One region of the Nissabacter sp. SGAir0207 genome, then DNA from elsewhere that is predicted to be linked to it. Evidence: predicted binding sites of a transcription regulator. Region 1 holds the regulator's gene; each other region holds the start of a gene.

Region 1 (7,869 bases):
GACCCATGTCCAGTACCTGATGGATCGCCAGAGCGGCCTCTGGTTCCACGGCTGGACCTTTGAGGGCAACCACAACTTTGCGCAGGCACGCTGGGCGCGCGGCAATAGCTGGCTGACCGTCGCCATCCCGGACTTCCTGGAGATGGTGGATCTGCCCGAGCACGATGCCACCCGCCGCTTCCTGATCCAGGTGCTGGAGAGCCAGATCGCCGCGCTGCAACAGTATCAGGATGCCTCCGGCCTGTGGCACACCCTGCTGGATGACCCGAACTCCTATCTGGAAGCCTCTGCCACCGCTGGCTTTGCCTACGGCATTATGAAGGCGGTGCGCAAGCGCTACGTTGGCAAGCAGTATGCGGAGATGGGGCTGCGCGCCGCACAGGGGGTGGTGCGCCACATCAACGATCAGGGCGAGCTGACCCAAGTCTCCTTTGGCACCGCGATGGGCAATGACCTCGACTTCTATCGCGAGATCCCGCTGACTTCCATGCCCTATGGGCAGGCGATGGCGATCCTCTGCCTCTCCGAGTATCTGCGCGTCTATCTCTAAGCGGCGTACAGGCGAAAAAAAACCGGCCCCTGGCCGGTTTTTTCATGTTTAGCGCGGTACCCGCAGCCCGCCCTCGACGCCGTGCGGGCTGAACAGCACCTGCCAGAGCTGGATATCGCGCGCGCGGAAGGCCCCCGCACAGGCATTCAGGTAGTAGGTGAACATCCGGTAGAAGCGGTCGGAGTAGTTCTCCGCCAGTTGCGGCCACGCCTTGATGAAACGCTCATGCCAGGCCATCAGCGTGCGATCGTAATCCGCGCCGAAGTTGTGCCAATCCTCCATCACAAACTGCCCCTCGCTGGCTTGGGCAATATGCTTGACCGACGGCAGGCAGCCGTTGGGGAAGATATATTTGTCGATCCAGGGATCGACATGCATGTCCGTTTTATTCGAGCCAATGGTGTGCAGCAAGAACAGGCCATCTGGCCGCAGGTTGCGCGCCACCACGTCAAAGTAGGTCTGGTAATTTTTCGGCCCGACGTGCTCAAACATCCCGACGGAGACGATGCGATCGAACTGCTGGTCCAGATCGCGGTAGTCCTGCAACAGGATAGTGACGTCCAGCCCCTCACAGCGCTGTTGGGCCAGCTTCTGCTGCTCGGCGGAGATGGTGACACCGGTCACGGAGACGCCGTAGTGACGGGCGGCGAAGGCGGACAGCCCACCCCAGCCACAGCCGATATCCAGCAGCGACATGCCGGGCTTCAGTTGCAGCTTCTCACAGATCATGCGCAATTTGTGCTCCTGTGCCTGCTCAAGCGTTTCCGCCTCTTTCCAGTAGCCACAGGAGTACTGCATGTAGGGGTCAAGCATCAGGGTAAAGAGATCGTTGCCAAGGTCGTAGTGCTCCTTGCCGACGATCCAGGCACGCTTTTTGGATTGCAGGTTGGTCAGGCGGGCGGCAGCGATGCGCAGGGTATCTTTCAGGTGGTGGGGCAGCTTGTGCTCCAGACCGGCGGCCACCACGCGCTGGAAGAAGATGTCGAGCCGCTCGCACTCCCACCAGCCATCCATGTAGCTTTCGCCAAGGCCCAGTGAGCCTTCCTGCAATACGCGCTTAAAAAAATCGGGGTTATTGATGGTGATATCGAAGGGCCGGGAGCCATTGATTTCGATATCCGCCTGGCTGAGCATCTCATGGGCAATGCGATACCACTGGTTATCCTGAATGCTCAAATCTTCTATACACGATGAACTCATAGCTTCTCCATCACCTTTTCTTCTGACTTATGACCTGCAAGGAAAAGCATAGACAATTTGCAGGCGTATACGAGAACCCGCGGGGTGACCCGCCGTATCTGATATTCGACTATGTACAGAGGAAAGTGGGACGAATCCCGGTGGCCCAGGGGCAGGGCAGCGGGGCATCATCCCTGACAAAATGCGCGCACTCCTCGCGCACCAAGACTTGATAAAAGTTTTGTAAAGCCGTTGTTTTTATCGACTGAAAAAGAGTATAGGCGCGCCAGAAACGATACTCAATAGTCAATCCCTTCTGGCGCAAAGAATAATCAAGCGATTATTCAATAAGGCAATTATGCCGTTTGGTTAGTATGCCGCTCCTGACGGATGGCCGCCTGCGCCGGCGCATTACGCTGGAGCAGGTAGCCCGCCAACGCCAGGCCCACGGTGCTCAGCATCACACTGACGGTTGCCATCAGCGGCTGGCTGATAAAGGCCGACACCACCAGACTGGCGACGAAGCAGAGTCCCAGTTGCAGGGCGTTCTGCAGGGCCGCGGCCTTGCCGGTGCTTTGTGGGAAGGGCAGCAGCGCGTTAGCCACAATTATGGGATAGAGTGCGCCATTTGCCAAAGCCATCACACAAAATGGCACCAGCAGCAGCGCCAGCCCCGGCGTGGCGAGCCAGGCCAGCAGGAACAGCGCGATGATGCTCAGGCCATAGCCAGCCAGCAGCCACGGCACCAGCACCTTGCCATCACGGCGGCTAACCACGTAGCGGCAGCCAAACCCACCAATCAGGAAGGCAAAGGTCTGTGGCACGTAGCTCAGGCCGATGGCATCCGCGCCATAGCCCATGGCGTGCAAGATGAAGGGCGAGCCGGTCAGCCAGGCGAAGAAGCCTGCCGAGCAGGCGGCATACATCAGCACGTTGCCGCTAAAGACGCGGGAGCCGAGCAGCGCCAGCATCCCTACCTTGGGGGCCGGGTGATCAGTGCCCGGCCGGTTGGCAGGCTGGAGCCGCAGCGTTGGCACCAGCAGCAGCAGGGTGATGGCGAGCAGCGCCAGGAAGATGGCGCGCCAGCCAAAGTGGTTCAGCAGCCAGGCACCCAGCAGCGGGGCCAGCGCCGGTGACAGCGCCACCAGCGGCATAATGGTGGCAAACACCCGTTTCGCCTGCTCGCCCGTGCAGCGTTCCACCACCAGCGCCTGCCAGCTTACGGCCGCCGAACAGACCCCCACCGCCTGCACAAAGCGCATCAGCCAGAGCTGGCGCGCATCCTGCACCCACAGCATCCCGGCGCAGCCGACGGCAAACATCAACAGCCCCAGCACCAGCACGGGCTTGCGGCCGATGCGGTCAGAGAGCGGCCCCCAGATCAGCTGGGCGCAGGCGAAACCGGCCAAAAACAGGCTCAGGCTGGCGCTGATGGCATTGGGCGTCAGCGAAAGATCCGCCTGCATCTGGGCGAAGGCCGGCAGGTACATGTCAGTGGCCAAAAAGCCAAGCACGCTCAGTCCGGCCAGATAGAGCATGAAAAGAGGGGAGTGGGTCATAGCAAATCCCTATGGTTTGTTAGCAGGTGATAAGAAAAACGCATAGCGGTGTGCACTCTACTGGAGCAGCCGGGGCATTGTGAAACGTTAAAATTTGCGCCATGCTGTGAAAAATTTTGCAAGCAGAAACAGGGGGGCCGCGCCATGTGGTCAGAATATTCGCTGGAGGTGGTGGACGCCGTGGCGCGTACCGGCAGCTTTAGCGCGGCAGCGCAGGAGCTGCACCGGGTGCCCTCGGCAGTCAGTTACACCGTGCGCCAGCTGGAACAGTGGCTGGCGGTGGAACTGTTTGAGCGCCGCCACCGTGATGTAGCAATTACCGAAGCCGGGCAGGTTTTTATTGAGGAGGCGCGCGGTGTTATCAAAAAAATGCAGGCCGCGCGTCGCCAGTGCCAACAGGCGGCCAATGGCTGGCGTGGGCAGCTCAATCTGGCGGTGGATCGGGTGGTGCGTGCGGATCGCACCCGGCAGCTAGTGCTCGATTTCTACCGCGAGTTTCCCGATATGGAGCTGCTGATCTCGCCGGAGGTGTTTAACGGCGTCTGGGATGCGCTGGCGGATGGACGGGTGGATGCAGCGATTGGGGCCACCCGCGCCGTGCCGGTGGGCGGCAGCTACCGCTTCCGCGACATGGGCTTTCTGCCGTGGCGCTGTGTGGTGAGCCGTACCCATCCGCTGGCACAACTGCCCGGCCCGTTGGCGGATGAGCAGTTACGCCCGTGGCCAGCCCTCTGTCTGGAGGACACCTCCCGCACCCTGCCGAAGCGCGATACCTGGACGCTGGATAACCAACGGCGGCTGGTGGCACCAGACTGGACCAGCGCGCTGGATTGCCTGCTGGCTGGCCTGTGCGTGGGGATGATTCCGGCGCACATGGCGCAACCGCTGATCGATCGTGGAGAGTTGGTGCTGCTGACGCTGGCGCAACCCTTCCCGGACAGCGCCTGTTGCCTGACCTGGGATCAGGCGCGCGCCTCGCCGGCGCTCAGCTGGCTGCTGGATTATCTGGGGGACAGCGAAACCTTGAACCGGGAGTGGTTGCGTGGGGAGTAAAAAACGGGGCGCATGGCCCCGGCTGGCCGATTAACGGCGGTAGTCGCGGTAGGGGCCATCGGCCACGGAGCGACGCTCCACCAGTTTCGGGCGCACTTCAATGGTCTGCGGGTCTTCACGCTTGCTGGTGATGCGATCCAACAGCATGGCAAAAGCGCTCTCGCCAAGGCGCTCTTTCGGCTGGTGGATGGTGGTCAGCGCCGGGGTAAAGTAGCGCGCGTTACGCACGTTGTCATAGCCAATCACCGAGATGTCTTGCGGCACGCGCAGGCCCATCTCGTCGGCGGCGCAGATGGCGCCCATCGCCATGATGTCGCCGCCGCAGAACACCGCCGTTGGGCGCTGCTTCTGCACCAAAATCTGCTGCATCGCCTTGTAGCCGGACTCCGGCTCAAAATCACCCTGTACCACCCACTCCGGGCGCACAGTAATATTCGCCTCCTCCATCGCCTTCAGGAAACCCTGATGGCGGCCGCCGCCGGTGTTGCGTGACAGCTGGCCGGGGATGATGCCGATGTCGCGGTGGCCGCGCTCGATCAGGTAACGGCCTGCGATGTAGCCGCCCTCAAAGGCGTTATCAATGATGGAGTCGGTAAAGTCGCTGCGTGCTGAACCCCAGTCCATCACCACCATCGGGATGTTGCGGTACTCCTCGAGCATACCGATCAGCTGATCCGGGTACTCAGAGCACATCACCAGCAGGCCGTCGACGCGCTTTTGCGCCAGCATCGCCAGGTAAGCCTGCTGCTTGTCGAGGTTATTGTGGGAGTTGCAGAGGATCAGGGTATAGCCCTTGCTGTAGCAACTGTTCTCCACGGACTCAATCACCTCAGCGAAGTAGGGGGCCTCACTGGAGGTCGCCAGCAACCCGATGGATTTGGTGTGGTTGACTTTCAGGCTGCGCGCCACGGCGCTTGGGGAGTAGTGCAACTCCTTGATGGCGGCCCAGACCGCCGCCTTCGTCTCTTCAGCGACGAAACGTGTTTTGTTGATAACGTGTGACACGGTGGTGGTGGACACGCCAGCACGTTTGGCGACATCTTTAATCGTGGCCATGGGAAAAGTGACTCCTGAAAGTACGTGTTACAGCACGTAACTATAATGTTAATCGTTTGCCTGCGTTTATTCTTCTGCCCACCGTAAGAGATGCAGTGAATTCTAGGGGGAGAGGACGGTCATCTTCGCTGGGGAGCGGTGGGGCATTGCAGCCGTGGCCGGGTACGCAGTGTGTAAACCGCGAATTTTCCCCTATTCTTGCGCAAAGGGGAAGCAGAAAATTATCCCGTTGCGCATCACAACGCGATAGGCATTGCCTGCCATAATGTGAGAATATGGGAACTCATACAAACATTGTGGTTTTGTGTGCGTTATTCAGGAGAACACATGGATACCAATTTGAAACTGTCGCTATGCACCACCGTGGCAGCGCTCACCGTGATCATTGCCTTTAGCTTTACCGCTGTTTTGGGCTAACCCGCCTGCACCAGAAACAAAAAAGACGCCCTTGGGCGTCTTTTTTGTTTCGCGGTGGTCAGCGTACGGTCTTGGGGGTCATCACGCGGCGGGCGCCGACGTAATGGTCTTGCCAGTAGTCATTGTCCAGATAGCTGATGCGGATGTCCTCGCCGGTGCGCGGCGACTGGATAAATTTGCCATCGCCGAGATAGACGCCAACATGGTCGGCCGCGCCACGGTTGGCGATGCGGAAGAAGACCAGATCGCCGCTCTCCAGCTCGCCACGTTTGACCGGTGCGGCATCACGCAGGTGGTACATCTCGTTGGCGGTGCGTGGCAGGCGGATCTTCATCACATCTTTATAGGCGTAATAGACCAGTCCGCTGCAATCGAAACCGGTGGTGGGGGAGGTGCCGCCCCAGCGGTAGGGCTTGCCTACCTGCTTCATCAGCTTGGTCATCGCCGTTTGCTTGGCTTTCTGGTAGCGCTTTTTATGCGCCGGGCTGAGTGCCAGCGGGCCGCTCTCCACGGCCTTGGCCTCGTGGCCGGGCAGGCGCTGGCGGCCATAGCCTTTTTTGTAGCCCTTTTTCGGCGGCGTCACCTTGACCAGGTGGGTGGAGGCGGTTTTGCGCGTTTTACCGCTTTTGGTCGTGACCTTGACCACCTGAGCCTTATCGCGGCTGGTGGCTTTTTTCTTTACGCTGGTTTTCACCGGCTTGCGCTTTTTACGGTCATCCGTCCTGGCCTCACTGGCATGGCCCTTGCGGGGGTCGGCCGACGTGCGCGCATGGGGCGACGCATGCGCCAGATTCATACAGAGCTGAGTAAAAAGCAAAACGAAAAGCGTAACGAGTAAACGCATGGCAACGCTACCAAAAGTGTCCGACAAACATCCATGGAGGCCCAGTATTACTGAAACCTGCCGCACAAAAAAGCATGAAACCCCCTGATTCTAATTCATATTGTCAGAAAAAGTTAATAGCTTTTTTCATTAGTGAAAACCAGGGGGGGGATATGCTGCTTTTATCCGCAACTCAAGCGGTTAGCGGCCTGGCGGCACAGTGAGGCAACGCGTTTTTCCGATAAACCTCATCGTTCAGATCTGTTACTGTTAACATATGTTTAATTATTGTTAGCAGTCAGGCCGACGAATTTAGGGCGTGTAAGAAAACCCTGCAAAAAATGGTGTTTTCATCCCGTTGCCGCCCTCGTTACAATAGGCCACTGCTGATTTGATGTGACGCGTAATAGCCAGCCAATGGCTTGAGGAAGCAAGACAATGACGACAATTGAAAAGATCCAGGCCCAGATCGCGGAAAACCCGATCCTGCTGTACATGAAAGGCTCTCCGAAGCTGCCAAGCTGCGGCTTCTCCGCTCAGGCGGTACAGGCGCTGTCCGCGTGCGGTGAGCGTTTTGCCTATGTGGACATTCTGCAGAACCCGGACATCCGTGCCGAGCTGCCGAAGTACGCCAACTGGCCGACCTTCCCGCAGCTGTGGGTGGATGGCGAACTGGTTGGCGGTTGTGACATCGTGCTAGAGATGTACCAGCGCGGCGAACTGCAACAGCTGATTAAAGAGACCGCCGAGAAGCACCGTTCCCAGGAAGAGCAACAGTAATCCGGGCGCGGGGGCAACCTCAGTGGCAATGAAAACGGGCGACCCTAGGGTCGCCCGTTTTGTTTTACTCGTCGGCTTCTGGCGTTGCCAGCGGCCAGCCACCCAGCCGTTTCCAGCGGTTGACCAGCTCACAGAACAGCAGTGCCGTCTGCTCAGTGTCATACAGCGCGGAGTGCGCCTGGGCGCTGTCAAAGGGGATGCCGGCGGTGATGCAGGCTTTCGCCAGCACCGTCTGCCCGAGCACCAGCCCGCTCAGCGCCGCGGTATCAAAGGTGGCGAAGGGGTGGAAAGGGTTGCGCTTGAGGCTGGCGCGCTCGGCGGCCGCCATCAGGAAGCTGTGATCAAAGTTGGCATTGTGCGCCACAATAATCGCCCGGTTGCAGTTCTGCTCCTTCATGCCCTTGCGCACCATCTTGAAGATGGCGTGCAGCGCCTCATACTCACTCACCGCG
Region 2 (7,869 bases), 1.7 Mb from region 1:
TGCTGGGAGACGCCCAATCCTACGGCCAGCGACAGGGCGATAATCATGATCGCGCGGCGGTTCAGCGGCTCGCGCGACACAATGCGCACCCCGGAGGCGGCGATGGTGCCGAACATCACGATGGTCGCGCCGCCTAATACCGGCTCAGGAATGTGCTGCACCAGTGCACTGACGCCGGGGAACAGGCCGAGCACCACCAGCATCAGCGCCACCACAAAACCGACGTAGCGGCTGGCCACGCCGGTCAACTGGATCACGCCGTTGTTCTGGCCGAAGCAGGAGTTGGGGAAGGTGTTGAACACCGCCGAGAGCAACGAGTTGAGGCCATTCGCCAGCACGCCGCCCTTGATGCGCTTCATGTAGAGCGGGCCAGCGACCGGCTGCTCCGAGACGTCAGAGGTGGCGGTAATGTCGCCGATGGTCTCCAGCGAGGTCACCATAAAGATCAGCATCAGCGGCAGCAGCAGGTTCCAGTCAAAGCCCAGCCCGTAGTAGAGCGGCGTCGGCAGCATGATCCAGCTCTGCGAAGTGGCCCCAGCGGTGACGGGCAGCATATCCAGCGCCCAGGCCAGCAGGTAGCCGACCGCCATGGCGATCACCAGCGAGGCGACGCGCAGGTAGGGGTTGCGCTGGCGGTTCAGCACAATGATTACCACCAGCACCGAGGCGGCCAGCAGCAGGTTTTTCGGCGCGCCGAAGGTGTGATCGGCCATCGCGCCGTAGCCGCCGCCGATGGAGGTCAGTCCCACCTGAATCAGGGAGAGGCCAATGATCATCACCACAATGCCGGAGACCAGCGGGGTAATGATGCGGCGCGCCAGATGCAGGAAGCGCGACAGCACAATCTCAGTACAAGAGGCGACCATCAGCGTGCCGAACAGCGCCGCCATCATGGTCGGCACATCCGCGCCGCCGTTTTTCAGCGCCATGCCGCCCATGATCAGCGGGCTGACGAAGTTAAAGCTGGTGCCCTGAATGGAGAGCAGCCCAGACCCCACCGGCCCCCAGGTCTTGATTTGCAGGATGGAAGCCAAGCCGGAGGCGAACAGCGACATGCTAATGATGTGCTGGGTGTCCTGCGCGGGCAGGCCGAGCGCCTGACAAATCAGCAGTGCCGGGGTGATCACCGCCACGAACATCGCCAGCAGATGCTGGCAGGCGGCAAACAGGGTTTGCGGCAGCGGCGGGCGATCCTCCAGGCGGTAGATCAATTCACTATTGTGGGGAGTGGCGGCAGTGCCAGACTCCCGCTCGGCGGTGTGTACGCTCATATCAGGGTTCCCGGGGCGGCAAAGGGGGCATTTTAATGAGCCTGCCAGCCCAAAAGCAAACGTTTGCGAATGCAGTCGATAAATTCTTTCACGCCCAGACGTGCCGCGCCGTTACGCTTAACCTTGCCTTTGGTAAGGTTTTGGGTTTTTAATTCGGATCGCCCGCCCCGCATAAGGGATTGGCATAAAAATAACCAATTGATCTTTTATATATTTTTATCTTTTTTGGGGTGTTTTGATGATTGAACTCGATAACTTCGGCACGCTGGTCGCCGCAACACTGGTGCTACTGCTGGGGCGCAAGTGCGTCCAGCGCATTCCCCTCTTTAACCGCTACACCATCCCGGAGCCAGTGGCCGGTGGCCTGCTGGTGGCGTTGGGCCTGCTGCTGGTGAAGCAGCTTTCCGGCTGGGAGATCCGCTTCGATAGCACCATGAAAGAGCCGCTGATGCTGGCCTTCTTCGCCACCATCGGCCTGAATGCGGATATCGGCAGCCTGCGTCAGGGCGGTCGCTCGCTGGTCACCTTCCTGTTTGTGGTGGTGGGGCTGCTGGTGCTGCAAAACGTGATTGGCCTTGGGCTGGCCAGCATGATGGGGCTGAACCCGCTGACCGGCCTGCTCTCCGGCTCCATTACCCTGTCAGGCGGCCACGGCACCGGCGCGGCGTGGGGCAAGATGTTCAGTGAGCGCTATGGGTTTAGCAACGCCACTGAGGTGGCGATGGCCTGTGCCACCTTTGGTTTGGTATTGGGGGGGCTGGTTGGTGGGCCGGTGGCACGCTATCTGGTCAGGCACTCAATGACGCCGGAGGGGCGCCCGGAGGATCTGGAGACGCCCAGCGCCTTCGAGAAACCGCTGACCGGCCGACTGATTACGCCGCTGGTGCTGATTGAAACCATCGCCATGATCGCCATCTGCCTCTCGGTGGGCAGTTTCCTGTCTGGGAAATTGCATGGTACCGCCTTCGAGCTGCCGACATTTGTCTGCGTGCTGTTTGTCGGCGTAGTGCTCAGCAACATCCTCTCTGCCTCGGGCCTCTACCGGGTCTTTGACCGCGCGGTGTCGGTCGTCGGCAACGTCAGTTTGTCACTGTTTTTGGCGATGGCCTTGATGGGGCTAAAACTCTGGGAGCTGTCAGCGCTGGCATTGCCGATGCTGGTGATCCTCGCGGCGCAGACGCTGGCGATGGCGCTGTATGCGGTGTTTGTGACCTACCGGGTGATGGGGGCGAATTATGATGCGGCGGTACTGGCGGCGGGCCATTGCGGTTTTGGGCTGGGGGCGACCCCCACGGCCATCGCCAATATGCAGGCGATCACCGGGCGTTTCGGCCCCTCACATCTCGCCTTTTTAATTGTGCCGATGGTCGGGGCGTTCTTTATGGATATCGTCAACGCGCTGGTGATTAAGCTGTTCCTGCTGCTGCCAGCGTTCGCCCTGTAGCGGGCACGTCAGGCATTGGTGTAGCGGGTGCGCTCCGGCAGCCAGCGCTCAATCAGCGCCCTGGCATGTTCCGGGTAGCGCTGGTGGATATGGCGCGCCACCCGCTGCACTTCCGGAATCATCGCCTGATCGCGTAGCAGATCGGCAACGCGGAACTCGGCGCTGCCGGTCTGGCGGGTGCCGAGCAACTCGCCCGGCCCACGGATTTCCAGATCCTGCTGGGCAATCACAAAGCCGTCATTGCTGTCACGCAGCACCTGAAGCCGCCGCTGCGCCGTTTTGCTCAGCGGCGTTTTGTAGAGCAGCACGCAGTGGGAAGCCACCGCGCCGCGGCCGACGCGGCCACGCAACTGATGAAGCTGCGCCAGCCCCAACCGCTCCGGGTTCTCAATGATCATCAGGCTGGCGTTCGGTACATCCACGCCAACCTCAATCACCGTGGTCGCCACCAGCAACTGGATCTCCCCCTGCTTGAATGACTGCATTACCGCCTGCTTCTCCTGCGGTTTCATGCGGCCATGCACCAGCCCGATGTTCAGGCCGGGCAGCGCCTCCTTCAGCCCCTGCCAGGTCGCTTCCGCCGCCTGTGCCTCCAGCATGTCGGACTCCTCAATCAGGGTGCAGACCCAATAGGCCTGCCGCCCCTCCTGCTCGCAGGCATTTTTTACCCGCTGAATGATGTCCTCACGGCGGCTATCGGGAATCGCGACGGTGGTCACCGGGGTACGGCCCGGCGGCAGCTCATCAATCACGGAGGTGTCGAGATCGGCGTAGGCGGTCATCGCCAGCGTGCGCGGAATGGGGGTAGCGGTCATGATCAACTGGTGCGCGTGATAGCCCTGCACCAGCCCCTTCTCCCACAGTGCCAGCCGCTGGTGGACGCCAAAACGGTGCTGCTCATCGATAATCACCAGCGCCAGCCCGTTGAACTGCACCTGCTCCTGGAAGATGGCGTGGGTGCCGACCACCATGGAGACCTGGCCGCTGGCAATCGCCTCCTGCTGCGCCTGACGCGCCTTGCCCTTCTGTTTACCGGCCAGCCAACCAACCTGGATGCCGAGCGGCTCAAACCATTGGCGGAAGTTATTGGCGTGCTGCTCCGCCAGCAGTTCGGTCGGTGCCATCAGCCCCACCTGCTTGCCTTGGGCGATCACTTGCAACGCCGCCAGCGCCGCCACCAGCGTCTTGCCAGAGCCAACGTCGCCCTGCACCAGCCGCATCATCGGGAAGCCTTTCGCCAGATCCTGCTCAATCTCCGCCACTACCCGCCGCTGTGCGCCGGTCGGCTGGAAGGGCAGGGAGGCGAGGAAACGGCTGGTGAGTTCCGTGTCATGGGGAATCGGCAGCGCCTGATAGCTCTGGGTGCCCGCGCGCACATCCAGCATACTGAGGTTGTGCGCCAGCAACTCCTCCATGATCAGGCGACGCTGCGCCGGGTGGCGCCCCTTCTCCAGATCTTCCAGCCGCACATCCGGCGGTGGGCGGTGCAAGAGATGCAGCGCCTGCGGCAGCGAGATCATGCCGCGCCGCAACTCCTCCGGCAGCAACTCCTCAATGGGCACGGTATCCAGCAAATCGAGCGCCTGATCGGTCAGCTTGCGCAGCGTGGCCTGTCGAACCCCCTCGGTCGCCGGATAGACCGGCGTCAGGGACTCTTCCACCACCACCTCGCTGTGGTCGCCCTGTAGGCGATACTCCGGGTGGATGATCTCCGCGCCATGATGCCCACGCTTAATCTCACCATAGGCGGTGACGCGGCGGCCGGTGGCCAGGCTGTTTTTCATCGCGGCATTGAAGTTGAAGAAACGCAGGGTAAGGACGCCGGTGCCGTCGCTGATTTGGCAGGTCATCATGCGCCGACGGCCAAAACTGACATCCGTGCGCAATACTTCACCCTCTACCGTGGCGAAAATGCCCGGCAGAAGGTCATTGATTGGGTAGAGGTGGGTGCGGTCTTCGTAACGCAGCGGCAAGTGCAGCAGCAGATCCTGAATGGTCTCCAGACCAAGCTTTGCCAGCTTGCCCGCCTGGCTGGCCCCAACCCCGGACAGTGACGTTAACGGAATGGCATCCAGCAGGCGTCCTTTCATTTAGCGCTCCATGGCTTGCATGGCGGCCCACCAGGTAGGCTCCGCCACAATCTGGCCTTGATCATCAATATGTGGGCGCGGCAGCCCCTTGCGCTTCGCGACATTCGCCAGCACCGGGTAGCCGCCCTCAAACAGCAGCCGTTGCTGCTCCTCATCATCGAGCATACAGGCATCGCGATGGTACATGCCGGCGTTTTGCCGTTGACGCTGGGCTTCATACAGGATCAGCGCCGAGGCAACCGAGACGTTCAACGACTGCACCATGCCAGCCATCGGGATAATGATGTCCTGATCGGCCAGCGCCAGCGCCTCAGCGGTGATGCCGGTTTTCTCCTGCCCGAGCAGGATGCAGGTGGGCCGGGTGTAGTCGATCTCGCGGAAATCCACTGCCTTGTCAGAGAGATGGGTGGCGAGCACCTGCATCCCCTGCTGTTTCATGGCGGTGACCGCCTCAACGATGGTTTTGTGGGTTTTGACCTGCACCCAGCTGTTGCTGCCGGCCGCGGAGGAGACCAGGGTGCGCATACGGTTGGTGGGCCACACCGCATGGATTTGGTGGACGCCAACCGCATCGGCCGTGCGGATCACGGCCGAGACATTGTGGGGCTTGTGCACCTGCTCCATACATACCGTGAGATCCGGTTGTCTGGCAGTCAGCATTTCGCGGATTCGCGCGTAACGTTGTGGAGTCATCAGCCTTAGTTTCTGTTTCGGTTCACTCTGATCACATCCGGCATAATACGAATCTTACGCATTACGTTCGCCAGATGGATACGATCGCGCACGGTCAGGCGAATAAAGGTGCTGTAGACCCGGCCATCGCGCTCTTCGGTGCTCAGGCTCTGGATGTTGGACTCCGCCGCGTTAATCGCCGCGGTCAGGTTGGCCAGCGCCCCCTGATGGTTGAACATGTCCACCTTGATTTCGGTGATGAACTCCTGATCCAGCCCGTGATCATCCCACTCCACCGCCATGAATTTCTCAGGCTCTTTCTGGTAGCCGCGGATGTTGCGGCAGGACTCATGGTGGATCACCAGACCCTTGCCGGGGCTGACGTGCGCGATAATCGGGTCGCCAGGGATCGGGCGGCAGCACTTGGCGAACGTGATCAGCACGCCATCTGCGCCTTTGATGGGCAAGTTGCGCATCCCGGAGGAGCCGATGGTGGCGTGATCGCCGAGCAGGTTGGTCGCGACCACCACGCTCATGGCGTTGCCGAGACCAATCTCCGCCAGCAGGTCATCCACGCTCGCCAATCTCATCCGGTCCAGCTCACGCTGGATGTTCTCTTGCGGAATGTCCGCTAGCTTGCGGCCATTGCCGAACGCATGGTTCAGCAGGCGGCGGCCCAATGACACCGAGTCATCACGCTTCAGGTTTTTCAGCATCTGGCGAATCTTGGCGCGCGCTTTGGAACTCACGACAAAGTTCAGCCAGGCGGCGTTTGGCCGTGCGCCCGGTGCGGTGATGATCTCAACCGTCTGGCCGCTGGTCAGCGGCTGCGAGAGCGGATAGGGCTGGCGATCGACGCGCGCGCCGACGCAGGCGTGGCCAATGTCAGTGTGAACCGCATAGGCGAAGTCAACCGGCGTGGCACCGGCCGGCAGTTCCACGATGCGCCCTTCCGGCGTAAAGACATAGATCTCATCCGGGAAGAGATCGGATTTCACGCTCTCGATGAATTCAAACGAGCTGCCAGCGCTCTGTTGCAGCTCCAGCAGGCTCTGCATCCAGCGCTGCGCACGAACCTGCGCCGTAGTGGTGCCGGACTCGCCATGCTCTTTATAGGCCCAGTGGGCGGCCACCCCCATCTCTGCCATCTGGTCCATATCCTCGGTGCGGATCTGGATCTCCACCGGCACGCCGTGCGGGCCGATAAGGGAGGTGTGCAGGGATTGATAGCCGTTGGCCTTGGGAATGGCGATATAATCTTTGACCCTGCCCGGACGCGGCTTGTACAGGCTGTGCGCCTGACCCAGCACGCGGTAGCAGGTATCGACCTCTTTCACGATGACGCGGAACGCGTAGATATCCATGATGGAATGGAAGCGCTGCTCTTTCAGGTGCATCTTGCAGTAGATCGAGTAGAGGTGCTTCTCACGTCCGCTGACCCGGCACTCAATGCCCGCCTCAGTCAGCCGTCCCTCAATCTCCGAGAGGATTTTCTGGATCATCTCTTTACGGTTGCCGCGGGCAGCTTTCACCACCTCTTTGATCACGCGGTAACGGTTGGGATAGAGGGCCTCAAAACCCAGCTCTTCCAGCTCGGTTTTCAGGTGATGGATACCCAGGCGGTGCGCCAGCGGGCTGTAGATCTCGAGCGTCTCGCGCGCAATGCGGCGACGCTTGTCCGGCCGCAGCGAGCCAAGGGTACGCATGTTGTGCGTACGGTCGGCCAGCTTGATCAAGATGACGCGGATATCCTGCACCATCGCCATGATCATTTTGCGGAAGTTTTCCGCCTGCGCTTCTTTCTTGTCACGGAATTTCAGCTTATCCAGCTTGGAGACGCCCTCAACCAGCTCAGCGACGCTTTTGCCGAACAACTGCTCCATATCTTGATAGGTCGCAGGTGTGTCTTCGATGACGTCATGCAGCAGGGCCGCCATCAGCGTTTCGTGGTCGAGGCGCATCTCCGCCAGAATGCAGGCGACCGCCACAGGGTGAGTGATATAAGGCTCACCGCTGGAGCGGGTCTGACCTTCATGCGCGTCGCGCGCAACGAGGTATGCCTGTTTGAGGCGCTTGATCTGCTCCTCAGGCAGGTATTTTTGAATCAGCAGATTCAGGCTTTCAAACAGGTACAAGGTCTTTTTAAACTCTAATTAACGGCGGCCTTCAGCAATGGCGGTCACAGCCTGGATCTCGGCGGCTTCCTGCTCTTGCTGTTCCTGACGATCACGCACATCGAGGATCTGGTTGTTGATCAGACCTTCTTCGATTTCACGCAGAGCGATAACGGTGTACTTATCGTTCTCTTCCGGAACCAGCGGATCCTTGCCGCCAACTTGCATCTGGCGTGCGCGACGAGCAGCGACCAACACCAGGTCAAAACGGTTACCAA
Region 3 (7,869 bases), 270 kb from region 1:
TGTTTCTGCCCGCCGGAGAGGGCGGAAGGCCACTCATTGGCGCGCTCGGCCAGCCCAACGGACGCCAGCGCCGCCTGCGCGGCCGGTCGCCAGTCACCCTTCAGCCCCAGCCCGACGTTGTCGATCACCCGCTTCCACGGCAGCAAACGCGCCTCCTGGAACATCAGCCGGGTTTCCTCGCGGGCGTTGGCCAGCGGCGCGTTGCCGCTCAGCAGTTCGCCGTCGCTGGCCTGCTCCAGCCCGGCCAGCAGGCGCAGCAGGGTACTCTTGCCGCAGCCGCTGCGGCCAACCACCGCCACGAACTGGCCGGGGGCGATGCGCAGATCAATGTCACGCAGCACGGCGCGCGCGCCATACTGTTTGCTGATGCGGTTCAGCGTCAGCGGGGTCCCCTGCGGGATGCGGATAGGCGTGCTCATGCGTTGCCTCCTTGGGACGTCAGTTGGTAGGCGGGGTGCCAGCGCAGCCAGACACGCTCCAGCAGTTGCGCGCTGAGGTCGGCCAGCTTGCCGAGGATGGCGTACAGTACAATCGCCACCACCACAATGTCAGTCTGCAAAAATTCACGGGCGTTCATCGCCAGGTAGCCGATGCCGGCGTTGGCCGAGATGGTCTCCGCCACAATCAGCGTCAGCCACATGAAGCCCAGCGCGAAGCGCACCCCCACCATGATGGAGGGCAGGGCGCCCGGCAACACCACCTGCATAAACAGTGGCAGCCCGGAGAGGCCGTAGCTGCGGGCCATCTCCAGCAGGCCACGGTCAATGTTGCGGATGCCGTGGTAGGTGTTTAAATAGATCGGGAACAGCGTCCCGAGCGCCACCAGAAAGATCTTGGCGGACTCATCAATGCCGAACCACAAAATCACCAGCGGGATCAGCGCCAGATGCGGGATATTGCGCAGCATCTGCAACGAGCTGTCGAGCAGCCGCTCGCCCCAGTGGGAGAGGCCGGTGATAAAACCGAGCAGCAAACCGATGCTGCCGCCAATGGCAAAGCCGATGGCCGCGCGCCAGCTGCTGATCGCCAGGTGGTGCCACAGTTCGCCGCTGGCGCTCAGCGACCAGAAGGCGGTCACCACGGCGCTCGGGGCCGGCAGGATGCGGTTTGACAGCCAGCCGGTCTCCACCGCCAGTTGCCAGAGCAGCACCAACAGCACCGGCACCGCCCAGGGGGCGAGGCGGTAGGCCCCGCGTTTGGCAAAATTTCGCATCGTTCGCTCCTTAGCTCTGGGAGGCTTTAACGGTGTAGAAATCATTGGCGATCACCTCTGACTGCGGGCGCAGCACCCGCAGGTTGGTCTCGCCACCGTCCGGCGCGGCCAGATCGAGATGCGGGAACAGCAGTTCGCCGACCCGGTAGGCCTCTTCAAGGTGCGGGTAGCCGGAGAGCACGAAGGTATCAATACCGAGATCGGCATACTCCTGCATCCGCGCCGCCACGGTCGGCCCGTCGCCCACCAGCGCGGTGCCCGCCCCGCCACGTACCAGCCCGACACCGGCCCACAGGTTGGGGCTGATCTCGAGGTTATCTTTTTTGCCGCCGTGCAGCGCGGCCATCCGTTGCTGGCCCACCGAGTCAAAGCGGGCGAAGGATTGCTGCGCGCGGGCGATAGTCTCCTCATCGAGGTTGGCGATCAGCCGGTCAGCGGCCTGCCACGCCTCTTCCGTGGTATCGCGCACAATCACATGCAGCCGGATACCGAAGCGCACCTTACGTCCCTTGGCGGCGGCCTTGGCGCGCACCTGCTCAATCTTCTCCTTGACCTGCGCCGGTGGCTCGCCCCAAGTGAGGTATAGCTCCACCTGTTCAGCCGCCAGATCCTGCGCCGCCTCCGAGGAGCCGCCAAAGTAGAGCGGCGGGCGCGGTTGCTGCACCGGCGGCAGCATCAGTTTGGCGTCACGCACCTGGATGTGCTTGCCGTTGAAGGTCACGGTTTCGCCCTCCAGCACCCGCCGCCAGACGTGGGTGAACTCCGCCGACGCCTCATAGCGCGCCTCATGGTCGAGGAACAGCCCTTCACCCGCCAGCTCATCCGGGTCGCCGCCGGTCACCAGATTGAACAGCGCGCGGCCGTTGGAGAGGCGATCCAGCGTCGCGGCCTGCCGAGCCGCCAGCGTCGGGGAGATGATACCGGGGCGCAGCGCCACCAAAAACTTCAGCCGTTGCGTCACTGGAATCATCGACGCCGCCACCAGCCAGGAATCCTCGCAGGAGCGGCCGGTCGGGATCAGCACCCCGCCAAAGCCCATGCGGTCCACCGCCTGGGCAATCTGTTGCAGGTAGGCGTGGTCTACGGTACGGGCGCCGTCATTGGTGCCGAGGTAGCGGCCGTCGCCGTGGGTCGGTAAAAACCAGAATACGTTCAGGCTCATGGTGTGCTCCTTTAGTGCCCGGCATCCGGCCGGGCTGAATCGCGAGAAAAGATCAGGGTTACTGCGGCGCGCGCCAGACACGGCTGGCAATGTCGAGCCGTTTCGGCAACAGGTGGTTCTCAAAGAACAGGTTGGCGGTGTTCTGCTGCGCCTGCACCGTGCGGTCATCCACCGGCTCAATAATGGTTTCTGGGCGGTGGCTCAGATAGGTGGCAATCACCGGCTCCGGCAGGCCCATCGCCTGCGCCAGCAGGGTGATGCTCTGGGTGCGGTCACTGCGCGTCAGGGCATCGGCGGCAGTAAGCTGCGCCAGCACCTCTTTAATAAAGGCCGGGTGCGCCTCGGCATACTGGCGGCTCGCCAAATAGAAGGAGCCGGTCTGGTTAAGGGTGCTGCCATCTTTCAGCACCCGCACGCCACCCTGCAACTGCGCCGCCGAGTAGTAGGGATCCCAGATAGCCCAGGCGTCCACGTTGTGCTGCGCAAAGGCCGCCCGTGCGTCCGCCGGGGTCAGGTAGACCGGCGTAATGTCATTGAGGGAGAGGCCGGCCTCCTGCAACGCCCGCAGCACCAGATTGTGCGAGCTGGAGCCGCGCTGGAAGGCCACCTTGCGCCCCTTGAGATCCGCCACTTGTTTAATCGGGCTGTTCTCCGGCACCAGAATCACCTCGGCCTTCGGCTTCGGCGGCTCCTGGCCGACGTAGAGCAGATCCGCCCCGGCGGCTTGCGCGAACAGCGGTGGCAGGTCGCCGGTGCTGCCCATGTCAATGCTGCCGACGTTCAGCGCCTCCAGCATCTGTGGCCCGGCCGGGAACTCCACCCAAGTGATGTGGGTCTGCGGGTAGCGCGTCTCCAGCATCTGGTGGCTCTTGGCCAGCACCAGACTGACCGAGCCTTTCTGGTAGCCAATGCGGAACTGCGCCGGGTCATCCGCCGCCTGTGCCATTAGGCTCAGGCTGCCCAGCAGGGCGAACAGCGCCGTGGCGCGTTTCCAGTGTCGTAATAGGCTTGCACTCATCCTTGTCCTCCGGGCCGTTATCAGGCGATATGCCGCAGTAAATGGGAATCAAATGTAGAGACTGACGCCCGGCGGCTCAGCGCCAGGTGGAAGTTGGCGAGTGCTTCCTCCAGACGTTCGGCCAGCGCTGGCGCCAGTTGTGGCTGCGGCTGCGCCTTCATATCCACCTGGCTGTCATCGGCAAAGACGCCGTGTAGCACCTCTTGGGCTTTCAGCGCGGCCAGCACCGGTTTCAGCGCGTAGTCCACCGCCAGCATGTGGGCGATGGAGCCGCCGGTGGCCAGCGGCAGCACCACCTTATGCTCCAGTGCACGCTCTGGCAGCAGGTCGAGCAGCGTTTTCAGCGCACCGGAATAGGCGGCCTTGTAGACCGGCGTGGCCATCAGCAAGCCGTCGGCCCCGGCCAGATCCGCCGCCAGCGCCTTGACCTGTGGGCTGGCGAAATTGGCGAACAGCAGATCCTCTGCGGCAAAATCATGCAGGCTATAGCTGGTGACCTTAACGTCACGTTGTTGCAGCCACTGCTCGCCAAGATGCAGCAGCACCGAGGAGCGCGACGGCAGGCGCGGGCTGCCAGCCAGGGATATAACGTGCATAATCACTCCTTATAACCAAAATGAATAATAATTCGGTTTTTCCTAACTAAGTGATAACAAAGCTAACAGCCCGTCCGCTTTTGATGAAATCTTAATTCCGGCATTCCTTTGCCAGAAAACGGATAAACGTGGGTAATGAATAGAGAGGGAAGAGGAGGAAAAAGGTAAGCAGCCTGTGACGGGCTGGTAAACGATTGCGTAGAGGGCGGGAATCAGTTCCCTTTTGCCCGGCGATGCCGGATAATACGCCCCCGGTTTGCCACCGGGAACTCAGGAGATTTCATGTATTACCCGCTCGTCAGAAAAGCGCTTTTCCAGCTCGACCCCGAACACGCGCACGAATTAACCTTCCGCCAGCTTCGCCGCCTCTCCGGCTCGCCGTTTGAATTCCTTATCCGCCAGTCACTGCCAGCCAAGCCAGTCAGCTGCATGGGCCTCTCATTCCGCAATCCGTTGGGCCTGGCGGCCGGGCTGGACAAGGATGGCGAGTGCATTGACGCCTTCGGTGCGATGGGCTTCGGCTTTGTCGAGGTGGGCACCGTGACGCCGCGCCCGCAGGATGGCAATGAGAAGCCGCGCCTGTTCCGCATTGTCGAGGCGCAGGGGCTGATTAACCGCATGGGCTTCAATAACCGCGGTGTCGATAATTTGGTCGAGAACGTGAAGAAGGCCCATTTCGGCGGCATTCTGGGGATTAATATCGGCAAAAATAAAGACACGCCGGTGGAGCAGGGCAAGGATGATTACCTGATCTGCATGGAGAAGGTCTACCCCTATGCCGGCTATATCGCGGTGAATATCTCCTCACCCAATACCCCCGGTTTGCGCACCTTACAGTATGGCGACGCGCTGGATGAATTGCTGGCCGCCATCAAGAATAAGCAGGCTGAATTGCAGCAGCGCCACCAAAAATATGTGCCGGTGGCGGTGAAAATTGCGCCGGATCTCTCGGAAGAGGAGCTGGTACAAATTGCCGACAGTCTGGTGCGCCATAATATTGACGGCGTGATTGCCACCAATACCACCCTCGACCGCAAACTGGTGCACGGCCTGCCCTATTGCGAGCAGGCGGGTGGGTTGAGCGGCCGGCCAGTGCAGCTGCGCAGCACAGAAATTATCCGCCGCCTCAACCAGGAACTGCAGGGCCGCTTACCGATTATTGGCGTGGGCGGCATCGACTCCCTGACCGCCGCGCGCGAGAAAATGCAGGCCGGGGCCTCGCTCATCCAAATTTATTCCGGCTTTATTTACCACGGGCCACGCCTGATTAAAGATATTATTCACTCAATTTGATATTTTTTAGGCAACTTGCCGGGCCGGGGGGTTTATTTCTCTCTCCGGCTCGTCTATATTTTGTCCACTGCCGGGGGTATTAGGCACGGGATGAGAGGCCGTTATCAGCGTAAATAATAAGTCCCGCTCCACTCACCGGCATCATTTATTAGCATGCCGTCACCCTGCACACATTTTCAGGCGGTCTTTTTTCTCTTTTTTCATTAACAGGCGTGAAAGGGTAACCCATGAGAATCAAACCTGACGATAATTGGCGGTGGTATTTTGATGCCGATCACGATCGGCTGATGTTGGATCTGGCGAATGGGATGATATTTCGCTCACGGTTTCCTGCCAAAATGCTGACGCCGGACGCGTTCGGGGAGTGCGCATTTTCTGTCGATGATGCCGCGCTCTATTTTGATTATGAGGAGCAGTGCCGCCGAATTAAGCTTAAATCCGAGCTGCGGGCGGAACTGGTATTGAATGCGTTGGTGGCCTGCCGCTTCCTGAAGCCGCTGATGCCGAAAAGTTGGCACTTTGCGCAGCAGGCGCGCGCCATGCAACCGAAAAGCGGTGATGTGGTGGCGGTCGAGGTGACCGAGAGCAGCCAGCAGGCGCAACTGCTGGTGGTGGAAGCGGGCGACAATGCCAGCCTCTGCCTACTGGCCCAGGGCCAGCTGACGCTCTCCGGGCGCACCATGCAGTTTGGCGATGCCATCAAGATCATGCATGACCGGCTGATCCCGGTCGCGGAAGAGGTTGATCTCGCCGCCCTGTACGATCAGGCGGTGTAGCGGGCAGGGCGCGCCCGGTGCGCGCCGCCTGCCTGACGGCGTCCGTTAGCTGAGTGCCACATCCCCAAGCGGTATGCAGCTGCAACTCAGCAGCGTGCCGTCATCCCCCAATGCGTCCTGCACCAGCGGGGCCACCTTTCCTTTCTCCAGCGTCAGGCGGCAACTGCCACACATGCCGGCCCGGCAGGAGTAGGGAATGCGGAATCCCTGCTGCTCCAACTGATCCAACAGCACCTCTTGCCGGTTGCCGCTGAAACTCTGGCCTTGATAGCTGATCTGCACGCTCTGGCCGCCTGCCATCGGCAGCGGTGGCGCCAGCCGCTCCTTTACCTCACCAGCATGGTAAGCGCGCGGTGTACCGGTGGTCAGCACCTCCACCCGATCGCCAACGCGGATAATGCCGCTGTTGTGCGCAATCAGGTTCATGCCGAAATCCACGTCGCCATCGTCGGCGGTACGGAAGGATTGCAGCGTCTTGAGCGGCTCGCCGCTGGGGTGCTTCTCGCCACGTTCGGTGCTGACGGTGGTCAGCACGCAGCGGCTACAGGGCTTGGTCACCTCAAAAGTCACCCCACCGATGCGCAGCGTGCGCCAGCCATCCTCGGCAAAGGCGGTCGCGCCTGCCACCACCAGATTGGGGCGGAACTGTGCCAGCTGTACGCCCGCCGGGCAGCGCTGGCGCAGCGCCTCCAGCGAAGCCTCATTGATCAGCAGGAAGGGGAAACCATCCGCGAAGGTCAGCGGGATCTCCGGGCGCGGCTTCACCCGGCGGCTAAGCACCGGCCCCAGCCAGCGCAGCTGCACCTCTCGGTTGAGCAGGCCGCTCAGCCACTGGTTGATGGCGTCCGGGGCGATGCGGGCGGTAAAATGGTTGCCCCACACCTCGGTTGGGCTGTCGCTGTCGCTGAACTCTTCGGTGCGCACCACCGCGCTGTCGCCGTTGGGGGCCGTGATGTAAAGGCCGCCCGGCAGCAGGGCCGGGGTGAACTGCACCAGATGCGGGTACTGGCGCGCGGTAATAAAGGTGCCGTCCGGCTCAGTCAGCATAAAGGCGCGGTCAAATGCCAGGCCGGACTCCGCCACGTGGGCTTGCGACAGTTGCAATCCCCGCATCGATTTCACCGGATGAATAAAGAGTTTGGTCAGGGTAATCAATGGTTGCCTCCTTGCTGACAAAAATGGGCGTCAGCAACTTTATGACAAGCGGGTGGGATTAGCTATAATGCGCAACAATTTTCTATTTGGTGATAAGTCGATATGAACTCTCTGTTTGCAAGCACGGCGCGTGGCTTGGAAGAACTGTTAAAAAGCGAACTGGAAGCGCTGGGCGCCCACGCCTGCAAAGTGGTGCAGGGTGGGGTACATTTTCAGGGTGACGATCGTCTTCTGTACCAAAGCCTGCTCTGGAGCCGTTTGGCCTCCCGTATCCTGCTGCCGCTGAATGAGTTCAAGGTGCACAGCGACCTTGATCTCTACCTTGGCGTGATGGCGATTGACTGGCCCTCCGTGTTTGGCGTGGACAAAACCTTCGCCGTGCACTTCAGCGGCCTGAATGATGAGATCCGCAACAGCCAGTATGGCGCACTCAAGGTAAAAGACGCGATCGTTGACAGCTTCGTGCGCAAAATTGACCAGCGTCCGAACGTGGCGAAGCAGCAGCCTGACATCCGCGTCAACGTCTTCCTGCAACGTGATACCGCCAGCGTGGCGCTTGACCTGAGCGGCGAGGGCCTGCACCAGCGCGGCTACCGTGACCTGACCGGCCTGGCACCGCTGAAGGAGAACCTGGCCGCCGCCATCGTGATGCGCTC
Region 4 (7,869 bases), 1.3 Mb from region 1:
TGGCCACCACCTCCTGCTGGTCGCGGGTCAGCGGCCCGGCCACCTCATCCGCCAGCAGCTCCGTGCCCTCACGCATACTGGCGAGGGGCGTTTTCAGCTCGTGGGAGATGTGGCGCAAAAACTCATGGCGCTGCGACTCCAGCCAGGCGAGCCGCTCACTGAGCCAGATGATGCGCTGGGCCAGCGACTGCAACTCACGCGGGCCGTGGAACATCACGCTGTTGCCGAGCGCCCGCCCCTCCCCCAGCCGGTTGATCATCCGCTCCACCCCCTTCACCGGGCCGATGATCATGCGGGTGAAGAGGGCCACCAGCATCACGCTGAGCAGGAACAGCATCAGCGCCTGCCAGCCGAAGTAGTGGCCGCGCTCGGCAATCGCCTGTTGCAGCTGCTGGCCGCGCGAGAAAATGATATTGCGGGTGGCCTGCACCATTTCGGCGTTGGATCGGGAGAAGAGCTCCAGCCCGGCCGAGGCCTGTGGGCTGGGGCCGCTCTGCTGGCAGGCCATCGTTGACAGCTGGTCGAGCAGCGTATGCAGCGTCTGGTAGTAACGCGGATCGGGCAGGATGGTGGCGTGGGTATCCAGCATCTGCGCATAGCGCTGGCGCTGATCCTGATAGAGCCGCGCCAGCGTGGCGTCATCCAGCACGCAGTACTGGCGGTAGCTGCGCTCCATCTCCAGCGCCACGCTGGTCATCGCCTCGCTGCGCCGCGCGTCGCTTAGGGTGGTGCGGTTGATGTCAGCCGCCTGGGCGCTGAGGTTATCGAGGCTCTCATAGGCCTGATAGGCCAGCACCAGCAGGGGCAGCAGCACCAGCAAAAAGGCCATCAGCACCAGCTGGCGCAGGGAACGGGGGAAGAAACGCCAGCTTTTCAGCGTCAGCCGTTGCAGGGTGGCGAGGCGGGTGTTGAATCGCATGTGTGACCGGCTCCTTGCACAGGGAAATGCGGGCAACCCGCCGCCGCAGTATACCCCAGCGCCGGGCCGGGCAGAAAACCGGCAAAAAAAAGCACCGCCAATGCGGTGCCTGATGTGTGGGCCGTTTGCCCAAGGTAGAGACCCTGACACTCGTGGGTGTCGGTGGAGGCGGTCAGGGCCTGGCCCCCGCGGGGGCCAGCCGCACGGTATGACCCTGCGGCGGAATGGGTGGATGCGTGATAACGTTCCCAGGCTGATGAACACTCATCAAAGGTGGAACGGTCGGCATCCGTCTTGCCCCTTGGGTAAGACGCTTACCGGCGGGGGGAGTTAAGGTTGGCGCCTCACTCAACGTGTCGTCCTGCGGGTGATAAAGCCAGCTGGCGATAATCGATGCGGTGGACGATAGGCACCTTGCTTTGGCGTCATTCGGATCTTATGGGGCGCATATTCCGCCGGGGCGGGGCCGTCATAAGTAAGGTGAATGAGCAACTGCGCAATAGAATGCACATTGTATGCCAACTTTTTGGATAATGCATTAAGTGGTTAGTTTTAAGAATAATTTTATGTGACGTGCTAAAAATTCAGTTAACTAACAAGGGATTACTTGCGCATTTTTGCGCCGCGCTGTCGCCAAAAACCGACACTTTTCTCACTATCAATTTTAATTCATATAATTCAAAGGATTAAGTGTCGCTTTTTGGCGACATCGAAAATGGCTGACGTCGCCATTTCCCGACAGCCATAAAAAAGGCGGCCCGCAGGCCGCCTGTTAATGCATGGGCTATCAGCCGAGCTGACGGCGCGCGTTGCGGAACATCCGCATCCACGGGCTGTCCTCGCCCCAGTTTTCCGGGTGCCAGGAGTTGCTGACGGTACGGAACACGCGCTCCGGGTGCGGCATCATTACCGTCACGCGGCCGCTGGCGTTGGTGACCGCCGTAATGCCGTTCGGCGAGCCGTTCGGGTTGGCCGGGTAGTTCTCGGTGACGTTACCCAGGTTATCGACATAGCGCAGCGCCACCAGACCCTGATGCTCCAGCGTCGCCAGGTGGGCGTTGTCACGCACCTCCACTCGCCCTTCCCCGTGGGAGACGGCGATCGGCATCCGGGAGCCAGCCATCCCCTCCATCAGCAGCGACGGGCTGGCGGCCACTTCCACCAGACTGAAGCGCGCCTCGAAGCGATCCGACAGGTTGCGCACGAAGCGCGGCCAGCTCTCGGCCCCTGGGATCAGCTCCTTGAGGTTGGACATCATCTGGCAGCCGTTGCACACGCCCAGCGCCAGCGTCTGCGGACGGTTGAAGAAGTCTTCAAACTCGTCGCGCACGCGGCTGTTGAACAGCACGGATTTCGCCCAGCCTTCGCCCGCGCCCAGTACGTCGCCGTAGGAGAAGCCGCCGCACGCCACCAGCGTGTGGAAATCTTGCAGATCACGACGCCCCTCGATCAGGTCGCTCATGTGCACGTCCACCGCATCGAAACCGGCGCGATGGAAGGCGGCCGCCATCTCCACGTGGGAGTTAACGCCCTGCTCGCGCAGCACCGCCACTTTCGGCCGAGCCTGTTTGGCGATGTACGGCGCGGCCACATCTTCGTCCGGCGCAAAGGTCAGCTTGGCGTTCAGGCCCGGATCGCTGGCCTGCTGTTTGGCGTGGTGCTCCTGATCGGCGCACTCTGGGTTGTCGCGCAGGCGCTGCATCTGCCAGGTGGTTTCAGCCCACCAGGTGCGCAGGGTGCTGCGGCTCTCGCTGTAGACCGCGTGGCCGTTGCTCTGGATCACGAAGCGGTCGCCCTCGGTGGCGCGTCCCAGATAGTGGGTGCACGCTTGCAGGCCATGCTTCGCCAGCAGCGCCTCAACTTCCGCACGCTGCTCCTCTTTCACCTGGATGACCGCACCCAGCTCCTCGTTGAACAGTGCCGCCAGCGCGTCATTGCCCAGCGCATGGATGTCCACGTCAAGACCGCAGTGGCCAGCAAACGCCATCTCTGCCAGCGTCACCAGCAGGCCGCCGTCGCCGCGGTCGTGGTAGGCCAGCAGCTTGCCCTCTGCCACCAGCGCCTGCATGGCGTTGAAGAAGCCCGCCAGCTGTTCGGCGTCATGCACATCGGCGGTGGTGTCGCCCAACTGGCGATAGACCTGCGCCAGCGCGGTGGCACCCAGCGCGTTGCGGCCGTTGCCCAGATCGATCAGCAGCAGCGCATTGTCGCCCTTGTCGGTGCGCAGTTGTGGGGTCACGGTACGGCGCACATCCTCCACGCGGGCGAAGGCGGTGATCACCAGCGAGAGCGGCGAGGTCATCTCACGCGTCTCGTTGCCCTCCTGCCAGCGGGTCTTCATTGACATGGAGTCCTTGCCGACCGGAATGGTCAGGCCGAGCGCCGGGCAAAGCTCCTCGCCCACCGCGCGTACCGCGTCATACAGGCCCGCGTCCTCGCCGGGGTGGCCCGCCGCTGACATCCAGTTGGCGGAGAGTTTCACCCGCTTCAGGCTGCCAATGTCGGTCGCCGCCAGGTTGGTCAGCGCCTCGCCGACCGCCAGACGGGCGGAGGCGGCAAAGTTGAGCAGCGCCACCGGGGCGCGCTCGCCCAGCGACATCGCCTCGCCGTGGTAGCTGTCGAGGCTGGCGGTGGTGACCGCACAGTCCGCCACCGGGATCTGCCACGGGCCGACCATCTGGTCGCGTGCCACCATGCCGGTCACGGTACGGTCGCCGATGGTGATCAGGAAGGTCTTCTCCGCCACTGCCGGCAGGTGCAGCACACGGTTAACGGCGTCTGCCAGGGTGATGCCCTCGCGTTGCAGCGCATGGCCAGCCGCCTGTTGGCGCGTCACGTCACGCAGCATTTTCGGCGTCTTGCCCAGCAGCACATCCAGCGGCATGTCGATCGGCTGGTTGTCGAAGTGGCTATCGTTCAGCGTCAGGTGGCGCTCTTCGGTCGCCTCGCCAATCACCGCATACGGCGCGCGCTCACGGCGGCAGATCTCATCGAACTGCGCCAGTTGCGCCGGTGCCACCGCCAGCACGTAACGCTCCTGGGATTCGTTGCACCACACTTCCAGCGGGCTCATGCCCGGCTCATCATTCAGGATGTCGCGCAGCTCGAACCGGCCGCCGCGGCCGCCGTCGCTCACCAGCTCCGGCATGGCGTTGGAGAGGCCGCCCGCGCCGACGTCATGGATAAACAGGATCGGGTTCTCTTCGCCCAGCTGCCAGCAGCGGTCAATCACCTCCTGGCAACGGCGCTCCATCTCTGGGTTGTCACGCTGCACGGAGGCGAAATCGAGGTCGGCGTCCGACTGGCCTGAGGCCATCGAGGAGGCCGCGCCGCCGCCGAGGCCGATGTTCATCGCTGGCCCGCCCAGCACAATCAGCTTGGCGCCTACGGTGATCTCACCCTTCTGCACATGGTCGGCACGGATGTTGCCAATGCCGCCCGCCAGCATGATCGGCTTGTGGTAGCCACGCAGCTCCACGCCATTGTGGCTGCTGACCTCTTCCTCATAGGTACGGAAGTAGCCCAGCAGCGCTGGCCGGCCAAATTCGTTGTTGAAGGCCGCGCCGCCCAGCGGGCCTTCGGTCATGATGTCGAGCGCGGTGACAATGCGCTCTGGCTTGCCGAAATCCTCTTCCCACGGCTGCTCAAAGCCAGGGATGCGCAGGTTGGAGACGGAGAAACCCACCAGCCCTGCTTTCGGTTTCGCGCCACGCCCGGTTGCGCCCTCATCGCGGATCTCGCCGCCGGAGCCGGTGGCCGCGCCCGGCCACGGGGAGATGGCGGTCGGGTGGTTGTGGGTCTCTACCTTCATCAGGATATGCGCCTCTTCCTGATGGTAGTCATAGCGCCCCTCTTTCGCGTCGGCGAAGAAGCGGCCCACCGTCGAGCCTTCCATTACCGCGGCGTTGTCCTTGTAAGCGGAGAGCACGTGGTCGGGGGTCTTCTCAAAGGTGTTCTTGATCATTTTGAACAGCGACTTCGGCTGCGCCTCGCCATCGATCACCCAATCGGCGTTGAAGATCTTGTGGCGGCAGTGCTCGGAGTTCGCCTGCGCGAACATATACAGCTCGATGTCGGTCGGGTTGCGCCCCAGCGTGGTGAAGGCCTGTTGCAGGTAGTCAATCTCATCCTGCGCCAGTGCCAGGCCCAGCTTGACGTTCGCCTGCTCCAGCGCGCCGCGCCCTTCGCCCAGCACATCCACATGCCCGACCGGGGCCGGCTGGTGGTGCGCAAAGAGCTGCTGTGCCTGCTCCAGCTCGCTAAAGACGCACTCCATCATGCGGTCATGCAGCAGGGCGGCCAATGCCTGCCACTGCGCGTCCGTCAGGGTCGGCGCCTCAATATAGAAGGCCAGGCCGCGCTCGAGGCGCGTGACCTGCGTCAGGCCACAGTTATGGGCGATGTCCGTTGCCTTGGAAGACCACGGGGAGATGGTGCCGGGGCGTGGCGTCACCAGCAGCAGGCGGCCTTGCGGGGCGTGTTCGGCGAGAGAGGGGCCATATTTCAGCAAACGCTGCAATTTGGTCTGTTCGTCGGCGCTCAGTGGCGCACTGACGTCGGCAAAGTGTACATATTCGGCGTAGACAGCGTCGACCGGCAGGCGGGCTTCCTGGCAACGGGACAGCAGTTTGTTAATACGAAAAGCCGACAAAGCGGGCGAACCACGCAGTATTTCCATCATTTCAGTTCTCTCGTCTTCGAAGCCGCAGGCAGGGCTTCATTGGGCGCAACAGGGGGAAAACGCGGGCCATTATAGAGAATCCCACTGCCAGACGAAACCGTTTGCGCAGGGATAATTACGATTAGTCCGCTTTTGCCGCCTTTTGGCAACCGGTGCCAATAAAGTTGCGTGTTGGCTTTTTGTTGAGCAAAATGCGTCGGCACTGGGATTTTACACATGCGTTAGCATGACCTAATACACGCAATGACATCGCGCCGCAGTGAGATAACTATTTGAAGCGCATACAATTAAATTACCTTTTTGTCGGGGCGGTAACGCTGCTCCTGGCGCTGGCCCTTTGGCCCGCCATTCCCTGGCACAGCAACCAGGGCGACCAGCTTGAGCGTATCCTGTCACGCGGCGAGCTGCGCATCAGCACCCTTAACTCCCCGCTGACCTACTACACCAGCCAGGAGGGCGCGGGCGGGCTGGATTATGAGCTGGCCCAACACTTTGCCGAGTATCTGGGGGTCAAGCTGGTGGTGCGGCCGCAGCGCAGCATTGATGACCTGTTTGATGATTTGGATGACCAGCGCGCCGATCTGGCCGCCGCCGGGCTGATCTACAACACTGACCGGCTGGCCCGTTTCCGCGCCAGCCCCGCCTACTACTCCGTGTCGCAACAGCTGGTCTATCGGCAGGGCAACGCCCGGCCCAAAAACCTCGACGCCCTGAAGGGCCGGCTGGCGGTCGCCTCTGGCTCGGCCTACGTCAGCACCCTGAAGCAACTGAAAGCGGGCAAGCACCCCGACCTGAGCTGGGAGTCGGTGGGCGATCTCTCGACGCGCGAGCTGCTGGAGCAGGTGGCGGACGGCAAGCTGGAGTACAGCATCGGCGACTCCGTGACCATCGGGCTGTTGCAGCGCATCCATCCGCAGCTGGCGGTGGCCTTTGACATCACTGATGAGGAGCCGGTCACCTGGTTCTTCCCGCGCAGCGGCAATGACAGCCTGCACGCGGCGCTGCTCGACTTCTTCAGCCAGATGATGGAGGACGGCACCCTGGCGCGGCTGGAGGAGAAGTATCTGGGCCACGTCGGCAGCTTTGACTACGTGGACACCCGCACCTTCCTGGCGGCGATCGACAATATCCTGCCAGCGCTGCAACCGCTGTTTGAGAAGTATGCGCGCCAGTTTGACTGGAAATTGCTGGCGGCCATCTCCTATCAGGAGTCGCATTGGGACCCGACCGCCACCTCCCCCACCGGCGTGCGCGGTCTGATGATGCTGACGCGCGCCACCGCCGCTGGCCTCGGCATCGATGACCGGCTGGACTCGGAGCAGAGCATCCAGGGCGGTACGCTCTATCTGGAGCGGCTGATGGAGAAGGTGCCGCAGAGCGTGCCGGTGGATGAGCGCATCTGGTTTGCGCTGGCGGCCTATAACATGGGCTACGGCCACATGCTGGACGCGCGCAAGCTGACCAAAGCGCAGCAGGGCAACCCGGACAGCTGGGTGGACGTGAAGCAGCGGCTGCCGATGCTCAGCCAGCGCCGTTACTACAGCCAGACCACCTACGGCTATGCGCGCGGGCAGGAGGCGTATAACTACGTGGAGAATATCCGCCGCTATCAGGCGAGTCTGGTGGGCTATCTGGAGGAGCGGGAGAAGAAGGCCGCCCAGCAGGCGGCCCTCGATGCGCAGTATGCGCGCGGTTACCCGGCGGTCTCCGCCGAGGCGGCCGGGCTGTAGCGCCTTACTGGCCGGCGGCGCGCGCCGCCTGTTTCAGCGCCTTCTGCTGGGCGCGGCGCAGGCGGAAGAAGTCGCTCAGCTGGGTGGAGCACGCCTCCGCCAGCACGCCCGACTCCACCTCAATCTGGTGGTTCATGCCGGGGTGACGCAGCACGTCGAGCAGCGAGCCGACCGCGCCGGTCTTCAGATCCTCCGCGCCATACACCAGCCGCCCAATGCGGCTGTGCACCATCGCCCCGGCGCACATCACGCACGGCTCCAGGGTCACGTAGAGGGTGGCGTTCAGCAGCCGGTAGTTTTGCAGCACCTGGCCGCCCTGCCGCAGCGCCATGATCTCGGCGTGGGCGGTTGGGTCGTGGCGGCCAATCGGCCGGTTCCACCCTTCGCCAATCGGCTGGTTGTCCAGCACCAGCACCGCGCCGACCGGCACCTCGCCCTCATCCTGCGCGCGTTGCGCCAGCGTCAATGCGTGCCGCATCCAGAATTCGTGGTTATTTTCCTGCGTCACATTGACCTCATCATCTATTTGCCGCGCGCAT

The links. The regulator PurR, encoded in region 1, represses purine synthesis genes. The targets are predictions, from matches to a motif close to CANGCAAACGTTTGCNTG.
Region 2: C1N62_RS17325 (NCS2 family protein) is a predicted target of PurR. The motif match lies at 1,324-1,341, and genes of this name have one in related genera.
Region 3: pyrD (quinone-dependent dihydroorotate dehydrogenase) is a predicted target of PurR. The motif match lies at 4,173-4,190, and genes of this name have one in related genera.
Region 4: purL (phosphoribosylformylglycinamidine synthase) is a predicted target of PurR. The motif match lies at 5,691-5,708, and genes of this name have one in related genera.

What each region holds. Positions count from the first base shown of each region.
Region 1 covers NZ_CP028035.1:2,159,125-2,166,993, reverse strand. Annotated here, with positions in the region: gene C1N62_RS09415 (glycoside hydrolase family 105 protein) at 1-550, shown strand, start outside; gene cfa (cyclopropane fatty acyl phospholipid synthase) at 599-1,750, opposite strand; gene punC (purine nucleoside transporter PunC) at 2,086-3,288, opposite strand; gene punR (DNA-binding transcriptional activator PunR) at 3,433-4,341, shown strand; gene purR (HTH-type transcriptional repressor PurR) at 4,372-5,397, opposite strand; gene C1N62_RS09390 (YnhF family membrane protein) at 5,725-5,814, shown strand; gene C1N62_RS09385 (C40 family peptidase) at 5,873-6,658, opposite strand; gene C1N62_RS09380 (Grx4 family monothiol glutaredoxin) at 7,076-7,417, shown strand; gene rnt (ribonuclease T) at 7,482-7,869, opposite strand, start outside.
Region 2 covers NZ_CP028035.1:3,844,634-3,852,502, reverse strand. Annotated here, with positions in the region: gene C1N62_RS17325 (NCS2 family protein) at 1-1,271, opposite strand, end outside; gene gltS (sodium/glutamate symporter) at 1,510-2,715, shown strand; gene recG (ATP-dependent DNA helicase RecG) at 2,724-4,805, opposite strand; gene trmH (tRNA (guanosine(18)-2'-O)-methyltransferase TrmH) at 4,806-5,498, opposite strand; gene spoT (bifunctional GTP diphosphokinase/guanosine-3',5'-bis pyrophosphate 3'-pyrophosphohydrolase) at 5,504-7,612, opposite strand; gene rpoZ (DNA-directed RNA polymerase subunit omega) at 7,631-7,869, opposite strand, start outside.
Region 3 covers NZ_CP028035.1:2,427,975-2,435,843, reverse strand. Annotated here, with positions in the region: gene ssuB (aliphatic sulfonates ABC transporter ATP-binding protein) at 1-419, opposite strand, end outside; gene ssuC (aliphatic sulfonate ABC transporter permease SsuC) at 416-1,213, opposite strand; gene ssuD (FMNH2-dependent alkanesulfonate monooxygenase) at 1,224-2,375, opposite strand; gene C1N62_RS10785 (sulfonate ABC transporter substrate-binding protein) at 2,434-3,321, opposite strand; gene ssuE (NADPH-dependent FMN reductase) at 3,414-3,989, opposite strand; gene pyrD (quinone-dependent dihydroorotate dehydrogenase) at 4,272-5,282, shown strand; gene C1N62_RS10770 (cell division protein ZapC) at 5,510-6,058, shown strand; gene C1N62_RS10765 (YcbX family protein) at 6,104-7,213, opposite strand; gene rlmKL (bifunctional 23S rRNA (guanine(2069)-N(7))-methyltransferase RlmK/23S rRNA (guanine(2445)-N(2))-methyltransferase RlmL) at 7,316-7,869, shown strand, end outside.
Region 4 covers NZ_CP028035.1:864,623-872,491, reverse strand. Annotated here, with positions in the region: gene C1N62_RS03850 (HAMP domain-containing sensor histidine kinase) at 1-919, opposite strand, end outside; gene purL (phosphoribosylformylglycinamidine synthase) at 1,707-5,597, opposite strand; gene mltF (membrane-bound lytic murein transglycosylase MltF) at 5,873-7,330, shown strand; gene tadA (tRNA adenosine(34) deaminase TadA) at 7,335-7,808, opposite strand.